DNA from 3 places in the Salirhabdus salicampi genome. Region 3 is predicted to be linked to each of the others. Evidence: riboswitches for the same ligand, from Rfam matches in the RefSeq annotation. Region 3 holds a riboswitch; each other region holds the start of a gene.

Region 1 (10,825 bases), on a different contig from region 3:
ACTTAATGTTCTATATGATTATCATTATGGTCATCATAGTACAGTTCATTCAATTTACTGGTACTACAGTTTCGAGAATGATAGATAAAAGATGAAAATAAGGAGAAAATATAAATGAAAAAACTATCTTTTTTAATACTAACGACATTTTTATTAATATTAGCTAGCTGTGGTCAAAATGAGGCAGAAGAAAATGATAATACACATGCAAACGCAGACGAAGAAGAAGTAACGTTAAAAGTGGCTTCATTAATTCCACCAATGACGGAAATTCTTGAACTTGTAAAACCAAAATTAGCAGAGGAAAATATTAACCTTGAAATGGTCGTATTAAGTGATAATGTACAACCAAACACTGCACTAGCAGCAAATGAAGTAGATGCAAACTTCTTTCAACATGTTCCGTATATGGAGGAATATAATCGCAGCAATGATGCGAATTTAGTTCCGGTAGAACCTATTTACTTTGCCAATTATGGTGTTTATTCAAAAGAGTACGATTCAATGGAAGAGCTACCAAAGGGCGCTGTCGTAGCGATTGCAAATGATGTCTCAAATGTCGACCGTTCTTTAGCTTTATTAGCTCAACATGATGTTATCACGTTGAAAGAAAAAACAGGCCCATATTATACGAAGGCAGATATCATTGATAATCCGAAAAACTATGAATTTGAAGAAGTGGATTTATTAATGTTAGCCAGAACATATGAAGACGCTGATGCAGTTGTTATGACTCCTGCTTATGCTGCACCACTCGGATTGACACCTAAAAGTGACGCTCTTCTTACAGAAGGGGTAGAAAATGATTTTGCGATTACATTAATCACACGTGAAGATAATGTTGATTGGGAGCCGATTCAAAAGCTTGCCGAAGTAATGACAAGCCCGGAAGTTCGTGAATTTTTAGAAGAAAATTATGATGAAACGGCTATTCCAGCATTTTAATGGATGATACAGGGGATGTTCCTAAAGAGTTGTTAAAGCTCTTGTAGGGACATCTTTTTTTATATAAGAATTAACTCATAGCCCCCTTTTAAAAAAATAATGGAAAATCTTAATATTCCCCGACATTGCATCGCAACAAACATGGAACCGCTTCCAAGCGCAACAAAAAACTCACACCCCTTGTTAGATTTTCTAACAAGTTAATTGTATGAATTTTCCGACCATAGTAACTTATTAACTAACAAGTTGACCATCACTAATTACGTAAAGGGGAGAAAGTTTTAATGGAAATTGCATTAATGGATAATGTATGGGTAATCATTGGTACATTTTTAGTTTTACTGATGTTAGGGGGCTTTATTTTACTAGAGGCCGGTTCGACTCGAATGAAAAACGCTGGTCACATAGCTGGTAAAACAATCTTCACTGCAGGTATTGGTTCATTAGTTTTCTGGGCAGTAGGATGGGGATTTATTTACGGAGAAGGAAACGCATTTATCGGATTGTCTGATTTCTTTTATGGAGATTCATCATTTAGTGGAGAAGGGTTATCTCCAGCAGTTGATTTTATGTTTCAAATGATGTTCGCGTTAATCGCATTAACAATTGCTTTTGGCGGATTTGCTGAACGTGCAAAGCTATCGTCATATATTATTTTTGCTGTTTTGTTCTCAGCGCTTGTATATCCAGTCGTAGCGCATTGGATTTGGGGTAGTGGCTGGTTAGCTGATCATGGTAAGCAAGACTTCGCAGGTTCAACGGTGGTTCACTTAACAGGTGCAATGGCAGCACTAGCAGCTACGTTAATCTTGAAACCACGCATTGGTAAATATAATAAGGATGGCTCGTCTAATGATCTTGCAGGACATAACCAAGTATACACTGCATTGGGTGTATTACTATTGTGGGTAGGTTGGTTTGGCTTTAACGGTGGTAGTACTTTTGAAGTGGCTGGTGCTTTCTTTGGTTTCGCCATTTTAAATACACAATTAGCTGCAGCAGCGGGTGCCGTATCGGCAATGTTCGTTGTGTGGGCTTTAACGGGTAAAGCGGATGTTCCGACAACATTAAATGGTGCATTAGCAGGCCTTGTAGCGATAACAGCTCCTGCAGGCTTCGTAGAACCTTGGGCGGCAGTAATTATCGGTATGATCGGTGGAGTTATTGTCGTATTCAGTATGAGATTATTTGATAAAGCAAAAATTGATGATCCAATATTCGCACTATCTGTTCACGGTACCGTAGGTGTATGGGGCACATTGGCTAATGGACTCTTCGCAGTACCAGCTTATTCAACTGAAATAGGCTGGGGGCAAGCCGGCTTATTTTATGGCGGTGGTTTTACCCAATTAGGAGTACAAACAATTGGGGTTGTAGCTAGTGGTTTATATGCTTTTGTTGCTTCCTTTATTATTCTAAAGGTTATGGATAAAGTGATGGGAGGTATTCGAGTATCGGAAGAAGAGGAAATTGTCGGGCTTGACTTAAGTGAGCACGGTGGTTACGGTTATCCAGAGAATATTCCGAGTGAAAGTGGGCAAAAGGGAGCCTAGTCTCACGAATGATCGTTGAAACAAGGGGGAAACATTCATGAATAGCTATGAAGATATAAAGAAATGGCGACAAACGAATATAAATACTGTTTCAACGAATCATGTAGCGTTAAACAAATTCCATGATGAAGTAATGAAAGCAACAATTAGTATTGCTATAGAAAAGGTGCAGAATGAGTGGGGGAATCCTCCCGCTCCTTTTGCTTTCTTTTTAATGGGAAGTGCTGGGCGGTTTGAACAGTCATTATGGAGTGATCAGGATCACGGTATTATTTTTGGGGGGAGTCAGGGGTGTCAAAGTTACTTTTTACGATTAGGTCAAGAAATCGTGAATGGGTTAGAGCATGTAGGCTATATACGATGTGATGGAAATGTAATGGCCTCTAATCCGCTTTGGTGCCAGTCTTTGACTAGTTGGAAACAACAAGTTTCTAACTGGTTAATAGATGCAAACTGGACGTCATTGCGTCACATTTCTACATTCTTTGATTCAAGAGTACTATTAGGTGATAGGCAAATGTTAGAACGTATTAAACAACATGCCTTTTCAACATTAAGTCGCCAACCAAGCTTATACCTTCGTTTAGTAGAAAATGTTGAATTTATGAAAAAAGGAGTAGGTGTTTTCGGTCAATTACTTCCAGAATTATATGGTGAACACACCGGGCAAATACAATTTAAAAAAACAACGTACTTTCCATATGTAAATGCGTTACGATTACTAGCAATAAAAGAAGAAATTCAAGGTTCATCTACTCTTTCAAGATTTCACCAAATAAAAGGAAAACACCCCTCTATTTATTATTATGAACAATACTTTATGAAGTTACTTCAGTTTCGTCTGCACTTCTTAAAAGATGTACAAAGTTATTCTGACGTTCATCTCATATCCGTCGAAAGGTTAACAAAGAAAGAGAAGAAAGAACTTAAAAACTTGATGAAAAAAGGTTATGAACTTTTTTCTTCTACAAAAAAAATATTAGAAAATGAGTGTTCCACATGGTAATGAATCATATGATTCAATTCATGAAGCAAATTTCAGGTCGGTTTATTTCAAATGATTATACATCTTTATCAGACCCGCATCAAATAGCATATCTTCGAAACTTGCAAAGAGAAATAAAAAAAAATGATGTGCTAAATATACCATTTGATGATTTACAAGTCGTTGTATTTGATATAGAGACTACTGGCTTTTACCCATATAAAGGGGATCGAATTTTAACCATAGGTGCTGTAAAGATGGTAGGTGATCAGATTTTTGAAGATGATACATTTTACTCGGCCATCTATAGTGAAGAAGGGCCGTCCGAGAAAATAGAAAAGCTTACAGGCATAACAAAAGAACAGTTAATGAAAGCCCCGCCTCTTCAGGAAGTGCTAAGGCAATTTTACCAATTTGCGAAAAGTGATACTCTCGTTGCACACCATTCTAATCATGAAAAACAATTTATGAAGCGTGCCAACTGGGAAGCTTTGAAAACAAACTTCCAACACCGTATTCTTGATACGACGTTTTTAATGAAACCAATTGGCCCGGAGTTAAACCTTACTTCACTTGATGAATATTGTGATTACTTCGGCATATATAACGAACAAAGACATCATGCTCTTTATGATGCGATTGCAACCGCCAATATATGGTCAGAGGGCATACGCAGCGTGAAACAGTTAGGTTATAGTAACTTAAACGACTTATACTCCTATTTAGCGAACGAGCTATAGCAAGGAATTAAGGGCTTTAGCTATTTCTCGATTTTAAAATTACGTCATGTTCATTGTCTGTGCTAGTTTGACTCCTTTTTTCTTATAATCATTACTAGAAACACAATCTAGCATTTAGTTTTGATCAAAACGATATATGTATGCTTTCACTATAATGCCATCATTAGCAGGTTCAAAATCAAATTCGGGTAATCGTTTGAAACCTAACTTCTCATATAATTGAATAGCATCCTTCATAAAATCTCCGGTATGTAAACCTATAGAGGCATAATGCCTTGCTTTTACTCGTGTCATACATTCTTTAATCAAGGCTAATGCCACGCCTTTCCCCCTTGCTTCGGGAGAGACTGCAAGCATGCGAATTTCAGGATATTCGAGTTGATTTATAAATTCGTAAGCTTCCACTTTTGCTGGGAATAAGACAACACTCCCTACCATTTCCTCATTTATCTCTGCGATGATCACGTCTACATTCGGTTGCTGATCTACATTGGAAGTCAATGTAGCTTTGAGTGCATTCCAGTGATCTTCAGGAAGCACTTTAGCATATTCACGGTAAGCATGTATTCTTTGCTTTTGGACTTGCTTTAATATACTTTGGTCAGCATCATAGATTTTTATTTCTTCCATTGTTCATCTACCTTCCTGTAAATAGGAATTTTTCTTCCTTTTTACTTAACCTTTCCCGGCCATGTGCCGTGTTCCAACCGGATAGATCAGGCCCTTTCGGTAATACTTTCAGCTGTTCTTTATGGGGTGATAACGTAATGGAAAGATGATAATGTCTTTTAATCGCATTAAAGTCAGTTGTGTCCCCAAACCCTGGAGTTTGGTATAGATCCCGTACATAGTCCCATAAATGATGGTATTCCCGGATTAAATTTCGATTCGCATAAAAGGCAGTAAAGTAGGCGATATCAAAGCGTACGAGGGTTGTGTATAACCGAACGTCCGAATCGGTTATATAGTCCCCGAATAAATAGCGTTGTTTAGAAAGACGCCCTTCTAATTGGTCTAATCTATGGAATAAAGCATCGTAAGCTTCTTCATATGCTTCTTGCGATTGAGCAAAACCACATTTATATACACCATTATTTATATCTTGAAAAATGACATCGTTCATGTGTTCAATGTCTCCACGTAAGTGTTCAGGATATAAATCCGGACTGTTTTCTTTATGATATGGTTTCCATACGGTTTCAAAGTAATTTGTCAGTTTAAAGTAATCGTTATTAACTACTTTCCTCTTTTTCAAATCAACGATGACAGGTACAGTAGGTCTGCCATCATATTGATGATCAGTATGTTTATAAATTTCACTTAAATATGTAATTCCTAAAACTGGGTCAACACCGTGTTCATCTAACGCGAATTCCCAATCCACTCGTTCAATGTTTGGCCTTATTGGACTCGTTGTGCCTAAGCTGATTACGTCCTCTAAACCTAAAATTCTCCGTACAATGACAGCGCGATGTGCCCAAGGACAAGCCGGTGACCAAATTAGTCGATAACGTTTCGGTTCCACTGGCAATTCGTTAACTTTCGACCCAAAGGGGGTTGTAAATTGATTCATTTGCCGTTTGAAAGATCCATCTTTACTAATCTCGGCAGGCTTTTTACGTATCAAGGCAATCATCCTTTCTAATAGGGAAGAAGCAAGTTTCTATAAGGTTATAATATGTAAACCTTTCCGTCAATTTGTTACGAAAAAGGTAAGATAAATTAAATTCATGGATTTATTAAACAAAAATTGCGATACTATAGTTCGAAGAATAGACGAAATAAAAATAGGGGGATTTATTGTGGAAATAGGTTTAAGTACTTTTGTTGAAACAACTCCAGACCCAAAGACAGGAAAAGTGATTAGTCACGCTCAAAGAATTCGTGAAGTTGTCGAGGAAATTGTTCTGGCTGATCAAGTAGGACTGGATGTATTTGGGGTTGGGGAGCACCATCGAAAGGATTTTGCTGCTTCGTCTCCTGCGGTCATCTTAGCGGCAGCGGCATCTCAAACAAAACAGATTCGGTTAACAAGTGCCGTCACTGTTTTATCATCTGACGATCCTGTTCGTGTATTTCAAAATTTCGCAACTGTAGATGGGCTTTCTAACGGGAGAGCCGAGATTATGGCGGGTAGAGGTTCATTTATTGAATCCTTTCCACTGTTTGGATATGATTTGCATGATTATGAAGAGTTGTTTGATGAAAAGCTAGAGTTATTACTTAAGTTACGCGATGCGGAAATGGTGTCGTGGAAAGGGAAGCATAGACCTGCTATCAATAATAGAGGGGTTTATCCACGTCCAGTTCAAGACCCATTGCCAATATGGATCGGAAGTGGAGGAAACCCACAATCTGTTGTTCGTGCTGGAACTTTAGGATTGCCTCTTGTATTAGCCATTATTGGTGGACGTCCATTACAGTTCGAACCGCTTGTTCGTTTATATAAACAAGCAGCTGCACAGGCTGGTCATGATGTATCAAAGCTTCCAATTGCATCTCACTCCCACGGTTTTGTAGGAGAAGATACTGACACAGCAGCGAACCAGTTTTTCCCTTCCACTCAGCAAGTGATGAATGAAATTGGTCGAGAAAGAGGATGGGGTCATTATGATAGAGCAGCATTTGATGCGGCGCGAAGTTTCGAAGGAGCTCTTTACGTAGGGGATGTAGAAACAGTAGCACAAAAAATTATTTATCTACGTAAAAACGTAGGTATTACACGATTTATGTTGCACTGTCCACTCGGAACAATGCCTCATGAGGATGTCATGAGGTCAATTGAATTACTCGGAAAAGAGGTTGCTCCACGGGTTCGTGAAGAAATTTCCAAGTGGGAAAGTGGTCAATAATAGTACTGCAAAATGTTCTCAACATGTATTTTGGGGGTCCGTTTTCTTTCTCAAAATAGCAGTAGTTATCACTAAGTAATATTGTGTTTAAAGGAAGTAGGAGGGAATGTATGAAAGTATTAGTTATCGTTGTACATCCATCTTTACAAGATTCAAGGCTAAATGCGGCATTAAAATCAGCTATTGATCACGAGCCAAACATTACGGTTCATGACCTATACAGTACTTATCCTCGTGAGCAAATTAATGTAAAAAAAGAGCAGCAATTATTAGAAGAGCATGATCGTATTGTCTTTCAATTTCCAAACTATTGGTATAGTTATCCCCCTCTTTTAAAGAAATGGTTTGATGAAGTGTTGGAACGTGGCTGGGCTTTTAAAGAGGGCTTTGCCCTTCGGGGTAAGGAGCTTGGGGTTGCTATAAGTTCAGCCTTTACTCCTGAAGAGTATCGATTTGATGGGCTTCACCGGTTTACAATCGAACAAATTTTAGCTCCATTTTACGCTACTTGTAACTTTATTCGAGCAAAAACAATCCCTATATTTAAAACATTTGAGGAAAGTATAGATACGACGGAAGAACTTATTGAACATGCGAATAAATATGTTCAACATTTGAAAGCGCCATATTCGTTTCACTACAATTCCTATTAAAAAAGGTTGGACTAATGATAGTCCAACCTTTTACCTTATTTATTGAAGAGAATCTTTAACTTCAGCTTCTACTTCTTCGTCAACCCAAGTCGTCCATACATCCTCTTTTTCTTCGAGGAACCAAATAACAGCATCATTAATTTGCGCATCGTTTTCTTGCATGTATGCTAATGCTTCGGCTGTTAATAAACTACTTGATTGATAATCCGTTAAAAACTGTGCTACTTCAGGGGCTCTTTCTGGTAAAGATTGTGTAGCTGCTACAACCACTTCGTTCGGTGGAAATTCACTACCGTAGCCATTATCCCATTTTTCTTGGGAGAATTGAGGTTCTTCTAATAACGTTAAGTCATATTTACCAGTAATCCAAGTCGGTTCCCAATAGTAACCAACCCATGGTTCACCTTTTTGGAATGCCGTTTCAATTGAAGCTGCTAATGCTGCAGCAGAACCAGGTTTAAAGAAATTATATTTATCATCTAACCCATAAGTACTTACTTTTTCTTCCATAATCATCGTAGCATCCCATCCGGATGGTCCACCCATAATACGTCCTTTATCTGGATTTTCAGGGTCTTGGAATAGCTCCGGGTATTTTGCAAGATCAGCAACCGTTTTCAAGTCCGGTGCAATTGGGTCTATTCCTCTTTTGTCGTCACCCTCAATGACAAATGTTGGAACATAAAATCCTTGAGCATTATCGTCGAAGTTGACGCCTAGCTCAACTACCTCTCCACTTTCGATAATTTCATCGTATAGTTCAGAAGAGTTACCAGTCCATACTTCCATATAAGCGTCTACATCACCATTTTTTAAGCCTGTTAATGTGATAGGAGTAGAACCAGTTACTGCATCTGTTTCATAACCATATCCATTTTCAACAATATATTGAGCTAAAGCGGTATGAAAACGAACACTATCCCAATCTCCATTACCGAATACAATTTCCTCTTTCTTTTGTCCGTTTGAATTGCTTTCTTCTGAACCGCAAGCTGTTAATGCAACAATTAATAACGTAAATAAAATCGTTTTGATAGTCTTTTTCGTCGTTGTTTTCATAACATCCTCCAATGTAGTAGTTTTATAGTTTCCTATTGCTTTTGCTGATGGGTAGTTAACTTCGTGTTTAGTAACATAAAGATATGTATACTGTTATACCTAACGAAGTGAACCATCAGCATACCCCCCTTACGAACTGTTACTTAAAAAATTTTATAAGATTCAAAACATAAACTCAAATTGCATTCTTATGCATTATTCCGGTTAAAACATGATGAGAGGCTATCTCGTTCGTTCAGTGATTGACATCATACAAAAGGACTCATTTATGAAGCTATTCATCTATTTACTCCTAATTTAGAGCTTTAGCGACATATTACACTCAAGATGGTAAGAAAAAATATAGAAGTTAATAAAAAATCCAATATATGTAATTTGTTAGGGAGTTTGTTCTATAAAAATGGGTGTAGGAGGAGGTTTTTAAGTATAAAAGACCATTCAATAAAAAGTAAATTATTGGTAACATCAAAGAGAACTTATAAGAATATAGATTCATAATCAATGTAAATCCATAACGAAAGGGCAAACTTAGTGAAAACTAAGGGCGCAAAGCCACGGGTCTAAGGTAGTAAATCTACTATGATGGCTGGGTTACCGAATACAAATGGACAAGCCCTTTCTGACTTGGAGGAAAGGAGAACATTTTGAAAAGATTACTTTACAAGACTTTTATTTGTTTCTTAGCTTTCTTATTAATCGCGACGAGCTTTGTACCAGGCTTAAACAAATTGAATGTTAATGCAGCAACACCGGAAATATTTTTCGGTCCTGGTCTAGATGCTTGGCTACCACAGCCTGGAGGTCCTCCCAGCGGGACAGACAACTTTTCCGCCCTTGCTTCAAGTGGGGAAAGGAGAGACCCATCACAACCACCACAAATGTGGGGAGTCGAACCAAGTGATTTACCAGAGGAATTACAATCTACTTATTTAAATGAATTTGTTCGCTTACCACAGGGGGATGTTTATTACCAAGCGGATGATTTTATTTTACCATCATACGGCTTTCCAATTACGATTCAACGATTATATCAATCGAAACACCAAAATGATAAATCTGCCTTTGGTTATGGGTGGAACTTTCCATATGCTCACTCTATTGAAATGTTTGAGGACTTCAATATATCCGAATTTCGGCCCGATGGCACAGTTGTAAACTATATATATCATCAAGAAGATGAAGAGTTAATGGTAGATGAGTACGATGGTGATGAAAGTATCTACTACCCTTTAGACGAGGGGTACTACACGACAGAAGGTAATGATGTAGCCGAATTAAAGCGTGTAAGTAAAGATGAGTATGAAGTAGAGATGCCAAATGGCACCGTCTATACATTTTACGGATATAAAGCATCATGGAGGGAAAATGCAGACCCAAAGGCTGGGAAAATAACTGCTATCCACGATCGTCAAGGGAATGAAGTATCGATTAGTTATGACCATTCAGGAAACATTACATCGATTTCGAGTGACGATGGCCGAAAATTAACCTTTCAATATGATAATGGTCTTATTACATCTATGACCAATCCACTTGGACAGCAAACAACATATACTTATGATAATGATTTATTACAAACCGTTACATATCCAGATGGTACATTGGAGACTTATACATATAAAAATGGAAAATTAGTATCTATTACCCGTTCTGGCGAAGGAACATATGAAATTAGTTATAACGGAGGACAAGTTACAAAGGTACTACACGAAGGGGATTACCTGTACCATTATTCCTATCAAGGCAATAAAATTGAAGAAACAAACGGTGAAGGAGCTAAGACGACCTACTACTACAACGAGGAGCAAATTGCGAAGAAAGTGGCTCCTAATGGTGATGTCTATCAATATCATTACGATGACCAACAACGTTTAGAAGAGGTTGTAGGACCTGATGAGACAGTTACATACGCTTATGATGCAAATCATCATATAACAAACACGGTATCATCATTAGGTGAAGAGACATCTGTAACGTATGATGATCAGTTAAATTTGCCAATAAAAACAGAAGACGAGATCGGAAATATATGGCGTAG
Region 2 (10,825 bases), 620 kb from region 3:
TCTTCTTTTTCATTGCCAGGGATACAATCATAACAACAATATTTATAATCTTTTTTCACTGATTCAAAAGGAATCTCAGAAAAATCACTATTGCAAGTTGAACAGATTAACATAATGAGATAACTTCCCCTTTCTTAATACTTTTTTATTGAGCTTTATAATGGACTGTTGTGTAATCTAATATTCTTGCAAACTTAATCGTAAGTTTATTGCCTTCTGGCACAATTGTTAATGGTCTCTAACAATCGATTTCAATTGCTAATAGATCCACTGTAACGTGTCATTACATCAAGATGTTAGTTTACAACTCTTTCTTCATCGATTTCCTCTTATTCTTTTAAAAAGGTTACAGGGACATGTGATTTCTTATTTATTATTATAGTTCGACCATAACTGTTAAAGACCTCCAAAATTCAACATATTAATCTAAATTACAACTCAAATAAAGGGAATAATAAATAAGAGAGGATCAGCTGTAGCTGATCCTCTCTATGTATAATCACCCGCAAGATGTGCAGTAGCTAAACAGTAAATGAAATAATCCCATACCTACTCTAGCCAGACAGGGTGTGTTATTTCATTTAGTAAAAAAGAATACTAAAAGGTTTGTTTTTAAAACTCTTGCCGCCTAATTCACATAACGTTAATTATGTTGAGTAAATTTCTTTCTCCTTCAAAGTGACTTCTCCCCTTCTCCGGTCCATTAGTCAACACATGCCATTTTAGTGGTTTATACGCACAAAAAACCTATCCCTTATTAATCCCAATAATATATTTTAAACTATATTACGTACGTGTGCGATTCCCAATGCCCTCTTGTAGCTTCGTAATAATCTTTACCTTCATTTATTGCATTATGTATTTTGAGCATTTGTACTTGTATTTTAATAAAAACAACTTCCATTTTACTTTTTTTAAAAAAAACTAATTAGCCAAGATTCCTTTATTTTCTATCCCTTTACCAGAAGACATCAGGAGGAGAATCTTTGATGAATTAGGAATAATACTAGGTATATAATATTTAACTAGTTTAAGTAATCCAACGGCTTCCTAATTTGTCGACAGCCATTGGTTGTTCACTCATTTTGTTTTTTAAATGTTTAAAGTTTTGTTAGACCAAAAGCTTTATATACTAAGTAATTTTCTATAACTGTGACCTAATGTCTTTAATTCATCTTGATAAATATGAGGATGCACTTGACTTCTAATAACAGTATCTAATATATGATAAGTATCTGTTTCAATATCAAATTTTTTTGAAATCTTATCAAGCCATTTTTCTAATTCTTTTCTTTTATTAGATGAATACTTTTGCCTTTCTTCATGTTTATTATCTAATAAATGTGAAATGTGCTTCAATACCTGATGATTAGTAATTCGTTGTTTTACTTTAGTAAAGGTGTCTTCGCGTTGCTTTTCTTTTTTTGGTAAAGCCTCTAATACCTTATTGACTAGATCGTATAAATTGTTTAATACAAGTTCTCTTTCTTTTCTAGTATATAACTTTTTAACTTGACTTGTTATTTTACCTCCGTTGAATGCACCTGCGAGTCCTAAGAACATTGGCATCACTACAAGGCCTGCTGGTCCAAATGCAGGACCAATAACAACTCCAATTCCCTTACCGGCAAAAGCTGCGACACTTCTAGAAACTGTTTCATTAACAATGTTAAGGCTTGCAAGACGGACTTCCAATCCATCAGCTATTATCTTATAGCCATTTGATAAACTGGATACAGCCATTGTAATAATCGGAATATCAAGTTTCCCTAATTCAGCTGCATGTTTTAATGAATTATTTGTTGTCTCTATTACTAATTGGTTTGAAACCTCTGTCCCATACACTAATGGGTGATCGTCTAAGGTTTCCATAAGTTCTTTATTAGCTATAACAGGGATATCCGGGTATTTTTGAAAATGTTCGTACACTCCACTCGGCTCAGATAAACATTTAACTTGAAAAGGCTGTCCATCGACAATTAAATCAAAACCTTCTTGATTTGAGGTTTCTGGAAAACTTATATCATGGCCCTTACCTTGCAACTCTAACGCAACTAAGTTTTCTGCAGTGTATCCTTTTAATCGAGATAATTCTCCCACATTTTCAAAATCAAAACCTTCAGCGAACTGTTGAAATGAGAAGAAGTTAGCTAAATCTTCTGCTCTTGCAAAATTAATTGCATCGATAACATCGGGATTAACCATTAAATAGTCATAAAATATATCAATTAATGAGATCCCTATTATCAAAGTAGAAGTTGAAGAATCCTTTCTAAATAGTTTATCTATTACCGCGCTACTTCCTAGTTCTTGATTTTCAAGAGGTAATTTAACTGCATTATCATAGTCCCCGGATTCCCATAAATTAATAAAAGTTCTCCATTGTTCCTTATCCATCTAAAAAAGCCTCCCAATCTGGCTTCATTGTCGGATTAGCGCCAAGCATTATTTGCATTATAACCACTGGTGCAATCGCTTGCCTCAATTTATTATTTTGCCATTTAAGAACTCCACCACCTCCTATAAGAAGAGTGGGAATGACAAATAACGGATTAGCAATAACTGCAACAGCGGATGTCAATGTTGCATAAACTGTAAATGGGAGGGTTATACCTATTAAACCAAATATTCCGGCTATTATAGTTGTTAATGTTGTATAAAATGCAAAACCTGCAACTTGTACAATTGCAACAAAAACTACTGCCGACCCATTAGTGACAATTAACTGACGAATTGAAGAACTGGTTATTTCGTTAATTCCTAACTTTTCAGCAATTTGCTTCTGTTGTTTCTCGGGTAATTCTTGTAGAAACTTTTCTAAAGAATCACCAATTTGATGTAACTGTTCATCAGTTAGCTCTTGATCTTCTATCGATTCTATTAAGTTATGCATTTGAAACTTTATAATTTGCTCAATAGGAGTATTTTCGTTACAAGTATAAGCAGCAAACTTCTTATTTTTCTTTTTCATTTCATAATACATAGCATTGATAATTCTATCCCACTGATCTGCTGCATCCTGTTTAGTGTATAATTTTCTATATGGAATTTTATATAAATCCTCGAACTCTCTCAATAGCATTTTGTGCAAATGAGAATTAGGAGTATATTTATATTTATTAGTTTTTTTATTAACCATTTCCATTATTTCTGATTTACCACTTTTATTCATTTTTTCTTTTGCAAAGGGAATTAACATTTTTACAATATTGGAGTCATGTACTAATGTATAATAAAATCTTAATGACTCCTTATTCATTACTAGTAACGACTCAGCTAGCGTCACACTATTCATATATAAGCCTCCATCTATTTAACATTAAGAATAAACCTCCAAAAACCAGGAGGTTTATTCTTAACTTTTTTTAATTTTTTGATGTTAAGCCTCAATTAAGTTAAACTCTTCGATGGTTTTTTTAGTCTCAAAAAGATATTTTTCTAATTGAATTTTTAAAGATATTACTTCTTCAGATTCTACTTCGTTCAAAAATGATTTAATAATTAAGGAATTAATATTTTCTTTAATTTGTTCATTTTGCTTTATATATTTTTCACTTATTGAATTAAAGAGTTCATTTTTGTGTTCTTCTTTGGCACTTATAAAAATATCATCAATATTTTTCTCAGCTAAGCTTTTTTCTGATTTGAATTTTAAAGCGGAAGAAACTGCTCCAATTGTTACACCAATTAACAACATGGGAGGTAAAAAAGCAGTTACTGCCATACCTGCTGTAACAGTAGTGGCTGCTGGACCTAATGCTGCTGCATAAAATGCTGAGGCAGCCCCAGTCGCTCCGCCTAACCATGCCCCTTTTGAAGCACCACTTAATAAGTCCGACTCTCCATCCTTTAATCCAGAGTTATTATTAAGTTTCAATTCTAATTGTTTCTCAGCTTCATTTTTAAATTCATTTAGTTCTATCTGAACCTCATTTTTCACCTTCTCAACAGCTTCTTTCCACTCATCAATATAAAGTTCATCTAAATTATTTATTTTTTTATTTAGTTTCTCGGATATATATTCTTCTGAAAATATAGACTGCAGCTGATAATCTACTTCCTTTTTATCATTCTTTAAATTAAAGATTCCAGATTGTTTAATTTTGTTTTTAAGATCTTCTCTTTCAACTGAGAGAAATTCATTTTTATACCATGTTTCGAACTGGTATAGTATATGCTTATGAATTCTATCACTATACATATTTATCTTTTTATCTATCCTTTCCACTTGCTCTTGAATAAAGCCAAGTGTTTTTATATACTCTTCATGGATAAGTAGGTCTCTATTTAATAAGGCTTTAGCTGATTTTATAATTACATCATTTTTTATTTCATCTGAATTTGAACTTATATTACTATTAATGTATTCCATCAAATGAGTAAATCCTGAATCTTTTAATGAATTAGTATCATTTGATTGTACTGCCTTGTTAGCTTTATAAGCAGAGAGAGGTATGATTTCTTCAACAAACATCCCAATTTCTTCATCTAAATATTCTTTTAGAATTTCTGGATCCTCGTCCATCTCATCTATTCTGTTTATGACTGCTATAATTGGTTTACCAAAACGATTTACTTCAATTAATGCTTCTTCAATATCTGCCTGACCAAGATGATGTCCATTAAAAACCCATAGTACAACATCTGTATTAGCTATATAATCTTTTGTTCGGTTTGAATTTTCTTCAGTGATAGTTTCTAAGCCCGGTGTATCAACCAATGTGAAATTTTTTAAGTTTGTGAACGGGAAGCCAAACTCAACACTAATACAATTCTCAAAAAACTTTTGGTTATTATTATTATTTTGTAATTCGGAATAGATTACATCTGGATTATCCTCAATTATATTATTATCCATAGTAATTTTTCCGTATTCTTTAGGACTATATTTAATTTCTATAATTGTACCTGTTGCCTCTGCAATATCTGTTGGAGAAACATTACTTCCAGAAAATGCGTTTAAAAGTGTTGATTTTCCAGCCTTAACTTCTCCCATTATAACAACCCTTAATGATGAATCCATGTTTTCTATTAACTTATTCATTTTATCAGCTTCATCCCTTAGAAAATTTTCATCTATTTCAAAAGGCGCTTTTAAGTTATTTTTTATTTTATATCTTAAAGGAGATTGATCCATTGACTCTTTAGCTTTTATTATATTTTGAACTTTATCCATTTTTACACCTCAATTTGCCTATTTTTTGCTTGTCATTAACTAATATCGTTTTTATGTCCGGATAAACAAGTGGCTTCTCAAAAGCTTCATATAAATTACTCAAGGACTTTTCTATTTCAATACTTGATTCAAAAGAACCATGTAGGTTGATAAAAGAATTGTTAAGATCTTTTAATACGTTGTCTTTAGCTTTTTCTTTTTTTAAATCTAGATCCTCTAGGATTGAATTTTTCACATCCTTTACATGTGTATTTATTGCTTTATTTAAGTCCCTTTTTAATCCACCGCTTTTAAACAATTTTGCTATTCCTTTATTAATCCCTAGAGCACTTGTAAGACCTGCAAGTAATAAACCAATTGGTCCAAAGATTAACCCACCAATTGCAGCAAAGCCTGCACCCGACACAAAACTCAGATCATCAGTTTCTAAAGTTGTTGAATTAAGTTTGTACGACAGGTTGCTTTGAGAAACTTTATCAATATCTTCAAACATTTTATTTAGTGAGTCTGTATCAATATATTGATATTCTGTAAAGACTACTTCATAAACTAATTGTTTCATCAAGCTTTCAATTTCGTTGATCCAATATTTATGAAAATTTTCTAATTCGGGTTGTAATTCTTCAAGACAGAAGAGGTAATTTTTTATATAATTTTCTCTTTCATGGTCAGTCTCCAACTCAAATAATACTTGAGCATGATTATTTATACGAATTTCAGTATTTTGAAGAAAAGTATCTATTATATCTTTCAGGTTGTTTTTATAACTTTTCCTAACTGTATTATATTTGGAAAGAATAGACTCTTTTCTATCATTATATTTTTGTTGTTCATCTCTCAATCTATTTAAATATAACTTTAATGGAAAAGAATTATCTGTCGCGTTATGTAAAATTTGTTTAATCCCTACTTCTCTACTTTGAAGTTGGATTTTTTGTGCATTTTCATAGAAATTTGCATTTATAGCTTGAATTAGTTTTTCGATACCACTCTCTTTTTTCTGTTGTCCATCATTATTAGTAATACTATCCAAAGCCTGCTTCGCGGATATACATATAAAGTTTTTAAAATGTTTCCCAAATACATTATTTGCTTCAGTTAAAACCTTGTTTTCTGCTTCTTTTCCACCGTTTCTTCTTACTAAATCAATTCGGTTTAAAACTGTAATTATATTATCCGTCTTTCCACCGATTTTTTTTAATGATTTTTCTAGTTCATCAATCATATCTTTGGACTTCTTTGCAGCCAACTTAGTTGCATCAAGTATCCAGATAACTCCGTCTGCTTTATGGTAGTATTTTTGTACACTTACAATTGTCTCTCCAGAAAGGTTTTCTTGAACAAGACCCGGAGTATCAACAACCATAAACTTTTGGGATAAATAGTTAGTCTTTATTGGCCATCTTACTTCAACTACATTTGATTGGTATAAAAACTCTTTTTTAAGATATTCTTCCGTTTCTTTAATCGCTTCTTTTGTCTTTAATTCAGGCAAGACTTTTTTTAACTCGGCTTTAACTGTCCTTCTACTCAGTTTTGTTTTTTGCTCTTCCTCATCTATAAAATGCTTGGTCTCCTCAATAGACTTGTAATCTGTTTCTCCATTTTCATAGACAATTAAACAATTCCCATCATTTAGAGTGGCATCGTACACGTCAACTTTCCAAGTTTTTGGTCTTACATCCATATCAGCTACATTCTGTTCAAGTAATGCATTGATTAAAGTGGATTTTCCATAATTACCCATACCAACGATAAATAATTCGAATTTCTTATCTAATCCTTCTGTTAGTTCTTTTATTTTAAAACTAAGAGCTGTTAAATCTTGCAGCATAGGGTGTACTAGTTTCGCACTTTCATGGTTGACTTGCGAATTTATTTTCTTAATTGTATTATTTATTTCTTCCTGTAAGGCATGAAAATGATTCCTCATTCTATACTTTAGTAACTGTCTATTTTTTATAGATATTAAATTTTTTATATGTTTGTTAGAGGTGTTCATTTGATTTTTATGCTTAACCATTATTAATTCCTTTCAATTTATCTTAGATAACTAGTGAAATGATCACAACTATGCCTAACCCTATTATTATCTTATTTTGAAAATCTAATTTTTCCTCTAAGCTTTCTCTTAATTTATTTGTGTTATTTTGGAGCAATTCAATATCTTTTTTCATTGCACCTATTTCCGACTTATAATTATTGACGTTTCTTCTCAACTCAACTTTTGTGTTATTTAACTCTCTATTTACTTCTTGTAAGCTCTCATGTTTTTGATCAAGCTCTTCTACTTTTTTGCTGTATTTTTGATAAATCACATTAAGTTTTTCATTAACAGTATCTACAATTTTATCGGATAACGAATCATAGAGATCATTCACATTCGAGTATATTTTTTTTCTAGCTTCATTTAATTCGATTATCAATTTATCAATATGGTCATTAGTTTCTATGACTTTTGGTAATTGAACTTCATACTGTTTATATAATTCATCAAATTTTTTTAAAACTTCTTCCTCTATCACCTTATTACTAACTTCCCCTATTATGGATTTAGTGTTATTAAATAATTCGACTTTTGTATCTTGTATTTTTTTAATTAATTTTTGTAATTCATTAGAATTTTTGTCCATCAGAGGGAGTTGCTTTTCATATTCATTTTTAATTGATTCTAATTTTGTGAATACAGTGTCTTCTATTGTTCTATTACTCACTTCTAAGATAAGCTTTGAGATGTTTTGATATAAATCTTGTTTTGTTTCTAACATTTGATCAGATACAATTTTAATCTTCTCAGTTGAATTTTCAAGCTTGGGAATATATGTTTCATACTTCTTATATATTTCGTCTAACGGTGTTGATACAATTGATGCCATAACATTTCTGGTAATTTCTTGACTTAAATGTTCAACGATTTTTTGGAATTCAATATATAGGTTCTCTTCAGTTTCATCAAATACATCATTAACATTAGTACTTTGGTTACTGTCTGTTTTTGTTTTCTGTGACATATATTTTCACTCCTTAATATTTAAGCTCACTTTTTTAACTGTTTAAATCCATAATAAAAGTCCCCAACATAAAAATGTTAGGGACTACCTCTTTAAAGAAATGTGCAACCTGGCAGTCGTAGTTACGTATGCAACCTTAGACCCATGGCTTTGCGTCCTTATTTTTCAATAAGTTTGCCCTAAACAATATTTTTATTATATGGTTAAATATAACTAATGTACTATAAATTTACCAAATTTTAATACATTAAACAATAGTTTAATGATTTTTTAACCTTGAAAGGGACGGAGGACAATGGCAATAACTGTTTTTATAGTTTATGGAGGCGCTCTTCTTATCTATGCTTTACGTGCATTACTAATTAAAGATAAAGTAAAAGGAAAAGATAGTTTCGGATCAATGAACATTTACTTAACCTTTAAACGAATTGGAAGGTTAATCTTATATGGAATTGGCTTAATGTATCTATTTCTCTTCATATCACAACCAGGTGCTATCATTCCATTCTTAGCCTTTATTGGTATTATTTTTTATATTGTAAGGACTATTCGTAGAAATATGATTAGTTAATGATGAACTCATAACCAAGTTAATGTAAACGGTATATTAATAGTGGATATCTACCGCTACTGCATATGTGTTTGGATATGTATCTTTAAGTTTCTGTATATCCTTTTTCCATAGTTCTTTTTCATTTTTCTGATCTCCGAGTATCGTGTGATAAGGATCATCAATCCACATGCCATCAGGGGTAATAAAAGATAACGGATTTAACCCATCTGGTAAATCCTGAAATTCTATCGTATTATTTTCTAACGTGTTTTCCAGTTCAATATCTTCCTTTCCTGTGAGTAATCCATCCCATCGGCCACCAATCACCCACCAATCCCATCTTTCATGAAGGTCAAGTTTGTCCATATACCAACCAATACCGTTGCACACTGAGCAATCCAAATCAGGTGTATATCGTTTGGGGTGACTCTTGTACGTGATATTATATATATCATCCCACTTTTGTCGAAATTGCTCCCATTCTAAGCTGTTAAAATGACCTGTAATACGTGCTTGTTTACGTAATTCTTTATGCTTGTCCCCAAGCCAGCCGATAGCATCTTTAGCAATTTTATGTGCTTTTCGTCTTGCTTCTTTCCCTACACACTCACATTCTCGTTCCCAAGATATTTCATTTGGATATTTATTTGCCTCATAAGTAGAAAGTAAAGATTTAAGCTTATATTCACTCAGTTGCTCCTTATCGATTAATACTATAACTAGTTCATGCATAAAATCATCGCTCCTTTTCAGTACCATAAATTGCATTAAAAAATCTATCGTCAAATTACCCTTTCCTTACATAAGCGGCTATAAGTGTCTTTTCACACCTTCATCACTATTACTGTCGCTACCCTGAATTTCAGGTTCATGGCGTACTCGCTATAAAAAAGAGATATAAAAGTAAAAAAAAGTTGATTTCTGATAGAGACAATATTAGACATTTTCGAAAAGGGCATACTTATCCCAATTCAATTGTCTAATACTGTCCACAGGTTATCGAAAATCAACTCTTTTATATTATGTGAACAATCTTAATTTATTTAAAATCCGATTTAAATAATAAATTGCGAATTCCTGGGAAATGTTCTAGGTAAATTCTAGTCATTTCATCTGTATTATAAGCTCAATTAGATAAAACAGAGGCTGTTCCATAAAAACTGTCCTTTACTGACTCGTATTGTAGGTCGTACCTTAATCTGATTGTAAAAAGGCTTTATATATAAAAAGGCTCTCTATTGGTTTGGAGGGCCTCTCTTTTCTATTGATAATCTTTATCATTATAATTATTATCAGCATAGAATAACCTAATTACTATTCTTCCATCCCACGGTTCAAATTTCACAAGTTGATTAGTGGTATTTATGTAAAAATAATGAATACCTTCCCTATTCCCCTTAGAAATCTCTATGATAAACTCTACAGTTTATTCTTGTATGCAGTATAAGGGCCATGGATAACTTCTTTAACTTCCGATACTCGTGTAAATTCATATTGCGTTAAATTACATTACTTTTTACATAAATACGTTACTAATTCTTAAGAAATTATGTATCAAGGGAACGACCTTGTTGAACTATTAAATATTATTAGAGTTCAATTTTTCTATTAATTTCTTTTATTTAACTAAAGATCTTTAGTCTTGTAAATTGTCGCAATTTCACTTCTCTATAGCTACTTCAAGTAAAGAACCCGATTGAGTGATTGAGTAAAACACTTAAAGAAATTTATTTAATCTGTATAATATTATTGTGAAAATATTATTATCAATAGTCTTCGCAAGGGTTCCGGACCCTCTCCACCTTCTGCCAGTATTAGGTGTGACAGCGTTTAAATCTTTAATTAAAGATCTAGCTCTTCCTTTGATTAGAAGTCTTCACTATGTACCCTTTTGATTTAATTACATTTTCCACATAGGCAATAATTCACTCATCCGATCACGTTTATTTTCAAATATAAAGTCCAATGCTTCTTTATGATTCCATATATTTGTTTTGCTATATGTTGCAACTTTTTTAGAATATTACATTAAAATTCTATTAATCGGTATACCTCATTCGTAATATCAAAATAGTTTTCATTAAT
Region 3 (10,825 bases):
TACACCTTGGGAAAATGCTGCTCCTCCTCCTAATGCAGCACTTACTGCGACAGTTTCCATAACTTCTTCCTCAGATGCACCATGCTCCACTGCACCTTTTGTATGATACATAATACAATATTCATCTTGTGCATATATACTTACCGCTAGAGCCATTAATTGTTTTTCCTTTTCTTTTATCGCTCCTTCTTGAAAACACGCCTCTGTAAAATCAAAATACCCTTGTGTCATTTTCGGTAGTCGTTCACGAATACGATTTGTACCTTCTTTATAGTCAATTATTGACTCCTCAAAGAAGCTGTCCATTTCCTCTGGAAATGTGTCCATTGTATCACCCCATTTTATGTAATGTATTCATCTCTTAGGTTGTAACGATTTATGCATCCGATACGTGGGATAAACTGGAATATGATGTTCATTTCGGTTTAGAAAGAACATGTCCACATATATAAAAAGACCTCTGACACTAAGGCTTGTCATAGTCTTAATCAGCCAATTTCATAGCAGCTTTTGACGCTTTAACATCAACCTCTAATTGCTCATTTAAGTCACTCGGATTGTAATATCCCTTTTCCATCATATATTGGCTAATTTGTTCATGGGCGTTGATTGCATCATTTAACTGTTCACGCAACACTTTCCTTACATCTGGTGTTACAGACTCTGTTAAAGCAAAGGTGAGATTTCGAACCGCTGATTTCGAACTAATGAGAAAATCTGTAGCAATTACTTGATCAGTCATCCCAGCCATACCTGCAATTTTTTGTAACATATTTGTCAAGATGAAACACCTCCATTTTGTAAGAGTTTATTTAATTGTTCTACATGATCCTTTCCCTTGTCAGCTTCTGTTTCAAGAATTTCTTTTAATTGTTTACACCCAACAAGACCTTTCATCGTAGCTGTTTTGGTTAATGTTAAATTTTTTAATGTCAAAATTTCATGCAATTCTAGGCGTTCATGAAGAGCTAACTTGTCGACCATTTTTCTCACCCCTAATAGAAAATCAAACTTTTACATAGGTTACGTAGATACTCATTTGTTATTCAAAAATGAAACTGATACAACGATACTTAGTGTATAGGCTAACGTTACAGAGACAAAATATCAGTAGAAAAAACGTGAGGAGGTTTTTGTATGGGAAAGGAAAATTTAGCATTCCATGAAACGATGGATACACATGAATTATTAAATATGAAAACAGTGGCTTTGTTGAAATCAAAGTTTATCCAAGGGGTCGTGTTTGACCAAGATTTACGAGAGCTCTTGGAAAAAAACGTTCAAATGTCCATAAAGGATATTAAAGAGTTACAACGCCTCTACCCTTATTCGCAAAAAATCGATGAGGTGAAAACATGAAAGATTATCTAGATCCTATTAATGCTGTAGGTATGCCAGAAAAAATCGATTCTGCTATCGCACTTGATTTATTAATCACCACAAAAGAAGCCATTCGAAATTATTCTGTTGCACTAACAGAGGCAGCTAGTCCAGAAGTTAGAACAACAATTCGCAATCAAATGGAAGCTGCTATTGATTATCAAACCGAGATCATCGAATTAATGATGGAAAAAAAGTGGTTCCATCCGTATGACTTGGATGAACAGCAACTCCTTGATTTAAAATCGTCACAAACTGCAATTGATATAGCTAATCTTACATTATTTCCGGAAAACCATAATCGGAAAGGGTTATTTCCTACCCCACCTAAATAAATGGACTGAGGAGAGATAAATATGAAAGCTGTAACGTATCAAGGCGTAAAAGAAGTCGTCGTAAAAGAAGTGGAACCCCCTCACATTCAAAATCCTGATGACATTATCGTCAAATTAACGAGCACGGCTATCTGTGGTTCTGATTTACACCTTATTCATGGTATGATTCCGAACGTCCAAGAAAATTATGTTATTGGACATGAGCCAATGGGAATCGTAGAGGAAGTTGGTCCTGATGTTACGAAAGTAAAAAAAGGAGATCGTGTCGTTGTTCCGTTTAATGTAAGTTGCGGTGAGTGCTGGTTTTGTCAACATGAACTGGAAAGCCAATGTGATAATGCTAATGATAACGGAGAGATGGGTGCATACTTTGGATACTCTGGAACAACCGGTGGTTATCCAGGGGGACAAGCAGAATATATGCGCGTTCCATACGGAAATTTCACTCCTTACAAAATACCAGATGATAGTGAAGTTGATGATGATAACCTAGTATTACTTTCAGATGCTGGGACTACTGCATATTGGAGTGTTGATAATTCTGGTATGAGAGAAGGCGATACCGTTATTATCCTTGGATGCGGTCCAGTGGGGTTATTAGCACAAAAATTTGCATGGTTAAAAGGAGCGAAAAGGGTCATTGCTGTAGATTATGTTGGCTATCGGTTGCAACATGCAAAACGTACAAACAACGTGGAGATTGTCAATTTTGAGGATTATGAAAATGCTGGTGCATATTTACATGAAATGACGAAAGGTGGAGCTGATATAGTCATTGACTGTGTTGGAATGGACGGTAAAATGACTGATTTAGAATTTTTAGCTACAGGACTAAAGCTCCATGGCGGATCTATGAGTGCGTTAGTAATGGCTAGTCAAGCTGTTCGAAAAGGCGGTAATATTCAAGTAACCGGTGTGTATGCATCTCGTTATAATGCTTTTCCACTTGGTGATATATTTCAACGGAATGTCAATATTCGAACTGGACAGGCCCCTGTCATTCATTATATCCCTTTTCTACATGACCTGGTAGCTTCAGGTAAAGTGGACTTAAGCGATATCATTACACACACATTATCATTGGATGAAGCGAAGTATGGGTACGAGATTTTTGATACAAAGACAGAAGACTGTATTAAAGTCGTTCTTAAACCTTAACAGAAACCTTGCTCCAAGTAGAAGGTTTCCTACATAAAAAAGCAGGCTACTCCATGAATTTGGTAGCCTGTTTTCTTTATCTTTTAGGAAGGTACAGTTTTATTAACTTTTTACTTTTATCCGAAAGACAAGTTCGATATCGGTGGGACCATATACTTTTTTACGATTTCAGTTTTTTTGCAAATTCATCTGCGTTAATTGTAAGTAACTGTTTGCTCGTTAACTTTCTCTCCTCTTGGTATTTCTTTACTAAGTAATAACCAACACAATACCCTAACATGTTTGGATAAAATTGAAGTCCATACAAGAGAGTGTTATGTTTCGGATGTAATGTCGGCAACTGACAATTAGGACGGACCAATTTCCTCCACATTTCACTTAACTCATTCTCCGTATAATACGTAGTCCATGACGCCATATACTTTTTTCCATACCTTTCATAAACAGCCTGTTCTGCCAAGCCTTCCATAATAATTGAATCTAATAGAACGTAATCCTTTTCCTTCTTTGCATAGGCCGAAACCCGACAAACGTGATGATATTCGTGTGTAAGGAGAGCTTTAATTTCTGTTTCTGTATTTGTTTTTGATAAAAATAAAAATAATTTATCTTTAAACGCTATCCCTGATTTGCCGTTAAACTCTTTCCTTATTTTGCGATTGTTTCCGTCTGCAAGAAAAATAAATATAGGAATATTTGGTCCTCGCCAAATCTTACGTAACTTTTTCTCCTCATCCGAAACAATTTGCCATACTTGCTTTTTTTGCAATGCCTTAACAGTTTCGATACCGTTTCGATAAGGGATATACATACCATGCAATTTTAAATATTGATATATGTCGTGAGCCGTCTTACCATCAAAATAGTCTTCTAATTTTTCACAAATGTCTATTGGATCATCAAAAGATTGGAGTAACATTTCGTCGGTATTGATTACGCTCAACCCCACCACTCCCTTACAAATACCGTGGTGAGATAAAGTATGCTGAACGAATTGTGTATGTTACAAGCAAAATATAAAGTTAATTGACGATAAAAAACGGATACTTTGAAGCACCTGTTTTAAGCCATCTCAATTTGGTTTGGACCGTATGTTTCGTATGTTGCTTTACCTTATCTAAATTTCAATATTTTTTATACTAGGATTTTTGCGAATTCAATATAGCAAACGATAACTAAAGAATACCTTTCGTAAATTCCGTCCGGTATAATGAGTTATATACGTAGTTGATCATCGTTGTATAATCGAATACCGGTAATCCAGTTTCTTCCTGAACTGCCTTTGCGTAAGGTGGTAATAAACTACATTCCAACAAAAGAATTTTCATGGATGGGTTCTCGTTTTGTAACTCCAATGCAGTATGAACGACTTCTTCTTTTACCTGCTCAAAATGTAACTCACCTGTTTCTTGAATCGCAAAGTCATAAAAGTGCTTGTTGTTTTCTAAACCCTTTATAACAATTGGAAAAGATGATGAATCTATATTAATACTATTTAATAATTTGTCATCTAACGTTTTTGAGTTTGCACAAATGATGCCGATCTTTTCTTCATCACTAATCAAATGTTTCAAAAAGTGTAGTTGCAGTAAACTCGTTAAAAAAACAGGTACACCTAAGTCCTTCATCAATCGTTTTTGAAACATTGCCATATAACCACAATCAGCAGTAATCGCTTTAGCCCCATTCTTTACAAGGTTTTTACCTGCCTCCAATATAGGTTTGTAATAAGCTTCGTCTAAATTAACAATTTTAGAAACTGTTAATCCTTTTACAACTTCATATCTTACAGGAAATGAAAACGTATAGGCATTTCCGACATCACCGGGAATAAACGGGGCATAAGTATCAATCATAATGATACCGATAACTTCACCATAACTGACCTGACTTTTTTTCGCGTAGTATATCAAAAAATTCACCTACTTTTATCTACAATGTATTTTGGACTCTATATATATCCGTTTGTTACGTTTGTCTAAATTATTACCCCTTTAGCATTTTTGGTATTTTTCCAACTATTGCTTGTTTATAACTCCCCTCTATCCATATAGTTTTTTTTGTATAGGTCGATATATTAATAAATAAGCATACGAGGTGTAAACATTATGAAAAAACGATTTTATATTTTACTTATTCCTGTTGTTATCGTAATTTGTAGCTTTGGTCCCTCTATAATGGTCAATACGGAAACTTCTGATCAAACCAAAGTGCAAATTCTGCCAGGCAATTTAGATGTTGAGGTTATCTCCTCACCCAATAACTTTTCTACACATGATAACCAGTCCTATATATACGCCAATTTCGGGGAAATACTGATTACTGATGCTACAGGGAGCGGGAAAGGATGGCACTTACAAGTAGAGAGCAGTCCAGTTACGGTCCACTTTGATGATGGTACATATGAAACTATACCCAAAGATAAAGCGAAAATAGAATTATCCAATGAACAAGTAATGGTAACATCTAATGGAAGTACATTACCACAGCTATTCCAGTCGAATTTTATTCCACTGAACGATGGCCAGCCTGTAACGTTGCTTACAGCTAAGAGGGATGAGGGAATGGGAATTACTACCGTTCAATTTCCTAATGATTCATTACGTATTCAAGTTCCAGAAACAGATCGCAGTGTTGAGTATGACTTCACGCTCACATGGCATATTCAGCAAGGCCCATAACAATATGTATGTTTTTATGACCTTTGACGCAAAATATGGAAAAGCTTTTCCGAGGTGATTTGATGGGATTTATGCAATCATTATCTGCATGGAATCAGGAAAGAAAGGAAAAAAGATTATCCCAGTATGAAGAACAAGGGCTTTGTCCAGATTGTCGTGGCAAAGGATTTCATATGCTGGTCCAAACTGAAACCTTTTATTCCCCACCTTATGATTGTTATGGATGTAATGGTAGTGGTTCTTATACCGATTGGTCAGCTAATCAACTAACTTAACCATAAGAAAAAATGTTCAAGGTTTTCAATCTCAGATATTTAAAAGCCCATAAGAAAAACGAGCTTATAACAAAAGCTCGTTTTTCTTACTTTATGTTTAGTCTTCTTTCTGGACTTTAAAAACAATCAAAGTTATATCATCTTTTTGAGTGATACCTTGTGTAAACGATTCGATTTCATCTAAAACGGTATCTTTAATCTGAGATGCATCATGATTTTTCACTTCATCAAGTGTATCAATGAGTCGCATACGCTTAAACTGATTTCCCTCTTTGTCCATGGCCTCAACGATACCATCGGTATAAAAGAATACAGTGTCTTTTTTTCCTAATTGTAATTCCTCTTCTTTATATTGTTGATTTGGCAATCCACCTAACATAATACCTGAACACCGAGGCAAGTCCCTTATAAAATCATTGTGTATCCATAAGGGTAAATTATGTCCTGCATTTGCATAAGAGAGTGTGTTAGTTGTTGGATCCCAATCTGCACAAAAAACAGTAACAAAAGAGTGTAATGTTCTTAAATCAGAATATAACGCATCATTCATTGCTTCTAATGTTTCACTAGGGCTGTCAGTGCTTTCGCATGCACTTCGAAAGGCTCCTCTAGTTAATATCATTAACATAGCAGCAGGAATTCCTTTCCCCATTACATCACCAATAATAATCCGTACTTTTCCATTCTTTAAACGATAGAAGTCATAATAATCCCCACCAATTAGACGTGCAGGGATGGAAGTACCTATAAGGGTTGCACCGTCAATTGTTGGTGCGTTCGCATTGAGCAATCTTTGTTGTATATCTTGGGCATTTTTTATTTCGCGTTGTAACGTTGCTTCATCCCACAAGGAGCCATTTTGATTATTGATCATGCCCCATTCTCCCCTTGAACGACTTTCAGGAGTTGAAACAAACCAACCGTTTCAAATACTTCTTGTAATTCTTCGTTTAAGTTTTCAAATAGTAACGAAAAGCCCTCTGATTGCGATAGGTAAATGACTTCCATTATGGATCCAATGCCGGTTGAGTCCATAAACGTAATTTTTGAAAAGTCGATAACAACTTTTTCACAGTCTTCTATTTGCTTCAAACTGTCATTAAACTCGGCAATAGTTGTGATGTCTAACTCACCCATTAAGTATAGGCGAACCTCTTTTTCTTTTTTTTCAACCTCGATACTAAAAGACATAATATAACCCCTTATTGTCCAATTTGTTCGATGGATGCAGGTTCATCCAGATGTACATCCATTATCAATGTAGTTCCTTTTGAGTTCGTATGGAGCATAACTTGGTCCATATATTTTAATATTAATGTAAATCCATGTCCAAGCGACACTTTACTAGAGTATCCAGATAATAATGTCGATTTTGGTAAATCAGCTATGTTTATACCGCTTCCTTCGTCCTTTACCATAATTCTAATTTTATTATCAACAATCGAAACTTCCATTTTACCAGACATCGCATGTTTTAAAACATTTGTTGCTGCCTCTGATGTACATAGTAGCAATTGAAATTTACGTTTTTTATCTAAATTGTAATCATCAAGTAAGACGTCAAGTTGTTGACGACAAGTAACAATATCTTTTGTATCTTCAATGATTTGTTCCATTATAACATTTTCATTATTTATCGTCTCTAGTTCATGTTCTTGCAATAGTAATAGTTTACCTGAGGTAACAGAATATATCACTTCACGGTATAAACTGTGAACTCTTTTCTCTTGTTTATTTTCATATTCTAATACATATGTCACATCAAATAAGATAATATGACAACTTTGACCAGTTGGGACACAGTAGACATCATATATGTTTCCTGAGCCTTCTACAAAGTCTCGAATTCGTCGCTTTGTTTTGATCGCATTTGTTACTAGTTTTAATATTGAATTTTGTGCTGGTATACTAATTTCTTTTCCATCTTCGTCCCTAAACGTTCCATCATACGTTGCAATTAATTTAGCACCGAAATTATTTAATAAGCTAGATTGATATAACTTTTCACGGGTTTTACTTATAACCATCTCTTCTATGATTGTATCCTTAAATTCATTTTCTGATGGTAATAAAACAGATCCTCTGGAAAATTCCAACAACTCCAAAGCTTTATCCACTAGATTAGGATCAAGTTCTTTACCTTTTAATTTTTTAAATTCTTCTTTCGGATTTTTCACTTTATCATCATACATATACCGATCATATAAATTGGCTAATGCTATTATTCTAGCACCTAATGATATTTCAGTTCCTTTCAGGCCTTTAGGATAGCCTTTACCATCCCATTGTTCATGGTGTTGCATGATATGGATTGCTGCATTATCCATTCCTGAGATTTTCTGTACAATTTCCGCACCAAAATCCACATGTTTGCGATATTCATTTTCCTCTTCAATTGTAAGGGGGCCCTTTTTGATGAATATCTCCTGTTTAATATGTTGTTTCCCTATATCATGAAAAAGAGCAGCATAATGTATTTGATCAATCTCATCTTGCGATAGATTTAGTTCTTCTGCAAATTGCCGCGCGATTCGCCCAACTCTAGTTGAATGACCTGGTTGGAGTGACAATTGTTTCTCTTTCATATTCGTAAGGGTTTCAATAGAAGTTAAATATGTTTTGCGCAGTTTAATAAATAGATTAAAAGCATAACGTAATGATAAAAAGAACAAAACTACAAAAATTGTAACTATAAATGCTAATATATCATTCCCAAAATGATATGTTGTTCCCAAGAGAATCGTAAGAGCAATTGTGACTAAGTAATTCAAAAAGGCATACTGTAGGAGTTCAGCCATAACATGAATATATGGTTTTTGATGAAGTGTTGATAAAACAACGGATAACAACACTTGATTACATAAAATGTATGTTGCAATAGCAATCATCATATAAGGTATATCTGTTAACGTAAACATATTTTCGGAAGTAGGGAGAGCCGTATAAATAAAACCAGCTACAAAAATACAGATAATATATTGTGCAACATTATATAAAGATTTTATAATATCAATTTTAATAAAGTAGAGCCCAATGAGAAAAGCAATTAATTCAACAAATACCGCTTCATAAACACCTAAGAAGACTACTGCAATCATGGAGATTGCTAAAGTACCGGAGAAGAATTTACCATCGGGAAGCTCCACCATATATTTCTCAAGGAAACCAGCCACAACACCAAAAATTAAAACGGGTAATATGTAAGTGAAGTCAAAATTGATTCCACTGTATAAAAGTAGGACTAATCCCAATAATATTACTGAATATATATAAGATTTTAGTTTTAGTGGCATTTAGCATCGATCCTTTTGTTTATTACACAATTGGGGGCACAGAGACATAAGTATAATCACATTTAATTAATTAAGTGAGACTTATGGGTACCAAGGGTACTTAGCTACTGCAGAAAGACCCATAGCAATTACAGTTAGCAAAAAGAAAGCTTTTCTTTTCATAGGTATCACCACCTCAGTTTTTGGTAACTAGGCTACCATAGTCACGTGACTTTAGGCCCTTAGTTTTGCGCCCCCATTTTTCAATAGGTTTGCCTTTTTCAAAAATTCTTACAATAACATAAGTCTCTGTACCCCCAATTCTATGATAACATTTTATGAATGATTTTGAATTGGGTCTTTAGTCACTCTTTTATATATAAACCAACATAAACCAGCAGTTACAAGAAGATCACCTACACTGGCGACCATCTGCCAATATACAAATGGCTGTACAATTGGAATCACATCTGTCAAAAATGATAGATTCGTATTTTCCGTTAAAAATTGATGCTTGCGGTATCCCTCTCCCAACTCTTGTATACGGTCACCAAGTCCAATCGTTTCAATCGCTTCAATGGAAACCGGCATCCTTCCACCATTTGTCACAATCGCTAAAAAATTCAAGATCAAACCTGTAAAGAAAATTTTAAATCCTGGTAAATGGAAGTTCTTCCATACAGCATATATTAAAATAAGATATGATCCGATAATCCAAAACGAGAACGTTTGTTCAATAAACGTAACGCGGTTATAAAGCATCATTGTTCCAATTTGTATAAAAACAGATAATAAAATGATTGGCTGGTGCGTTAAATTTGTTTCTAGAAATTTTGTTATGGACCCTTTTTTAAATAGTGCTATTATGAATGCAAGAAATATATATTCATAAATCATCTATACTAAACCTTCCTTCTATACTTTTACCGATTATACAAATATATCTTTTCCTAATATCTCCGTCAATTGCAATATATCAAAGACAGCCTGTATGTCTTCGTTCACGTTTGCAATCACCACTTCAATATCTTTACTTTGTAATTTTTGGACAGTTTTCATTAGTAATCCTATGCCAGTTGAATCTACAAACTTAACATATTGAAAATCTAGTTTTACATTTTTCCCCTCTAATAATGAGGATAAAAAGGGACCTTCTACCTCTTCTGTTGAATCGATATCTAAATCCCCAAACATTTCTGCAATTATGTTGTTATTTTCTTTATGGATAACATAATCAAACACTGCAATCTCCCCCGTTAGTTAATGATGATGGTTTCTTCTTCGGTTAGTCTGGCAATCACATTTGTTTTTTCTTCAAGAAATGTGTACGTCTTTGTCCCAATAACAATCGTTGTTCCATCATGAACTTTCCTCATGTTAATTGTTTGATTTTTGGGCACCATAATCGTTGTTTTCACACCGTTTTTTACGCCTACTTCACTTAACGAAACACCTTGTAAAGCATAGATTAGCCCGCCACGAACTACTCCATCGACCGTCAACTTTCCACCACAACGAATAGTCGTTTGGAAACTTCCTTGTCCTGTTATGTTTACATCACCACTACAGTAAATTGTACTGTTTATTGCATATGGGACCGTGATGGATGAGTTTGGTTCTAATGGAATTTCACTTAATTCAAATAACTCCTCTGTCCATTGTGACAATTCAGCTAATTTCGTTGTACTTTTATATTCATTTTGCACATCTAGTGAAAAAAGAGT

What was found. Region 3 has a riboswitch for cyclic di-GMP ahead of NLW78_RS02655 (HD domain-containing phosphohydrolase). Riboswitches for the same ligand answer to the same signal wherever they lie in the genome.
Region 1: another riboswitch for cyclic di-GMP. It lies ahead of NLW78_RS10490 (RHS repeat-associated core domain-containing protein); the one in region 3 lies ahead of NLW78_RS02655 (HD domain-containing phosphohydrolase).
Region 2: another riboswitch for cyclic di-GMP. It lies ahead of NLW78_RS05950 (hypothetical protein); the one in region 3 lies ahead of NLW78_RS02655 (HD domain-containing phosphohydrolase).

What each region holds. Positions count from the first base shown of each region.
Region 1 is NZ_JANBWE010000003.1:87,312-98,136, forward strand. Features, by position in the region: gene NLW78_RS10440 (methionine ABC transporter permease) at 1-95, shown strand, start outside; gene NLW78_RS10445 (MetQ/NlpA family ABC transporter substrate-binding protein) at 115-945, shown strand; gene NLW78_RS10450 (ammonium transporter) at 1,230-2,498, shown strand; gene NLW78_RS10455 (DUF294 nucleotidyltransferase-like domain-containing protein) at 2,536-3,504, shown strand; gene NLW78_RS10460 (exonuclease domain-containing protein) at 3,498-4,223, shown strand; gene NLW78_RS10465 (GNAT family N-acetyltransferase) at 4,338-4,853, opposite strand; gene NLW78_RS10470 (glutathione S-transferase family protein) at 4,861-5,796, opposite strand; gene NLW78_RS10475 (LLM class flavin-dependent oxidoreductase) at 6,026-7,075, shown strand; gene NLW78_RS10480 (NAD(P)H-dependent oxidoreductase) at 7,186-7,728, shown strand; gene NLW78_RS10485 (ABC transporter substrate-binding protein) at 7,768-8,787, opposite strand; cyclic di-GMP riboswitch class I at 9,299-9,386, shown strand; gene NLW78_RS10490 (RHS repeat-associated core domain-containing protein) at 9,432-10,825, shown strand, end outside.
Region 2 is NZ_JANBWE010000001.1:1,127,639-1,138,463, reverse strand. Features, by position in the region: gene NLW78_RS05975 (hypothetical protein) at 1-113, opposite strand, end outside; gene NLW78_RS05970 (hypothetical protein) at 1,126-2,397, opposite strand; gene NLW78_RS05965 (sigma-70 RNA polymerase sigma factor region 4 domain-containing protein) at 2,390-3,295, opposite strand; gene NLW78_RS05960 (dynamin family protein) at 3,380-5,176, opposite strand; gene NLW78_RS05955 (GTPase) at 5,169-7,199, opposite strand; gene NLW78_RS05950 (hypothetical protein) at 7,222-8,187, opposite strand; cyclic di-GMP riboswitch class I at 8,288-8,376, opposite strand; gene NLW78_RS05945 (hypothetical protein) at 8,483-8,758, shown strand; gene NLW78_RS05940 (hypothetical protein) at 8,795-9,472, opposite strand.
Region 3 is NZ_JANBWE010000001.1:504,647-515,471, reverse strand. Features, by position in the region: gene NLW78_RS02715 (carboxymuconolactone decarboxylase family protein) at 1-327, opposite strand, end outside; gene NLW78_RS02710 (spore coat protein) at 485-781, opposite strand; gene NLW78_RS02705 (hypothetical protein) at 778-984, opposite strand; gene NLW78_RS02700 (spore coat protein) at 1,138-1,359, shown strand; gene NLW78_RS02695 (spore coat protein) at 1,356-1,715, shown strand; gene NLW78_RS02690 (zinc-dependent alcohol dehydrogenase) at 1,737-2,873, shown strand; gene NLW78_RS02685 (DUF2268 domain-containing putative Zn-dependent protease) at 3,034-3,816, opposite strand; gene NLW78_RS02680 (aspartate/glutamate racemase family protein) at 4,049-4,786, opposite strand; gene NLW78_RS02675 (WxL domain-containing protein) at 4,982-5,554, shown strand; gene NLW78_RS02670 (methionine aminopeptidase) at 5,617-5,829, shown strand; gene NLW78_RS02665 (PP2C family protein-serine/threonine phosphatase) at 5,927-6,703, opposite strand; gene NLW78_RS02660 (STAS domain-containing protein) at 6,700-7,020, opposite strand; gene NLW78_RS02655 (HD domain-containing phosphohydrolase) at 7,032-9,122, opposite strand; cyclic di-GMP riboswitch class I at 9,304-9,388, opposite strand; gene NLW78_RS02650 (DUF5317 domain-containing protein) at 9,438-9,998, opposite strand; gene NLW78_RS02645 (STAS domain-containing protein) at 10,032-10,343, opposite strand; gene NLW78_RS02640 (flagellar assembly protein A) at 10,358-10,825, opposite strand, start outside.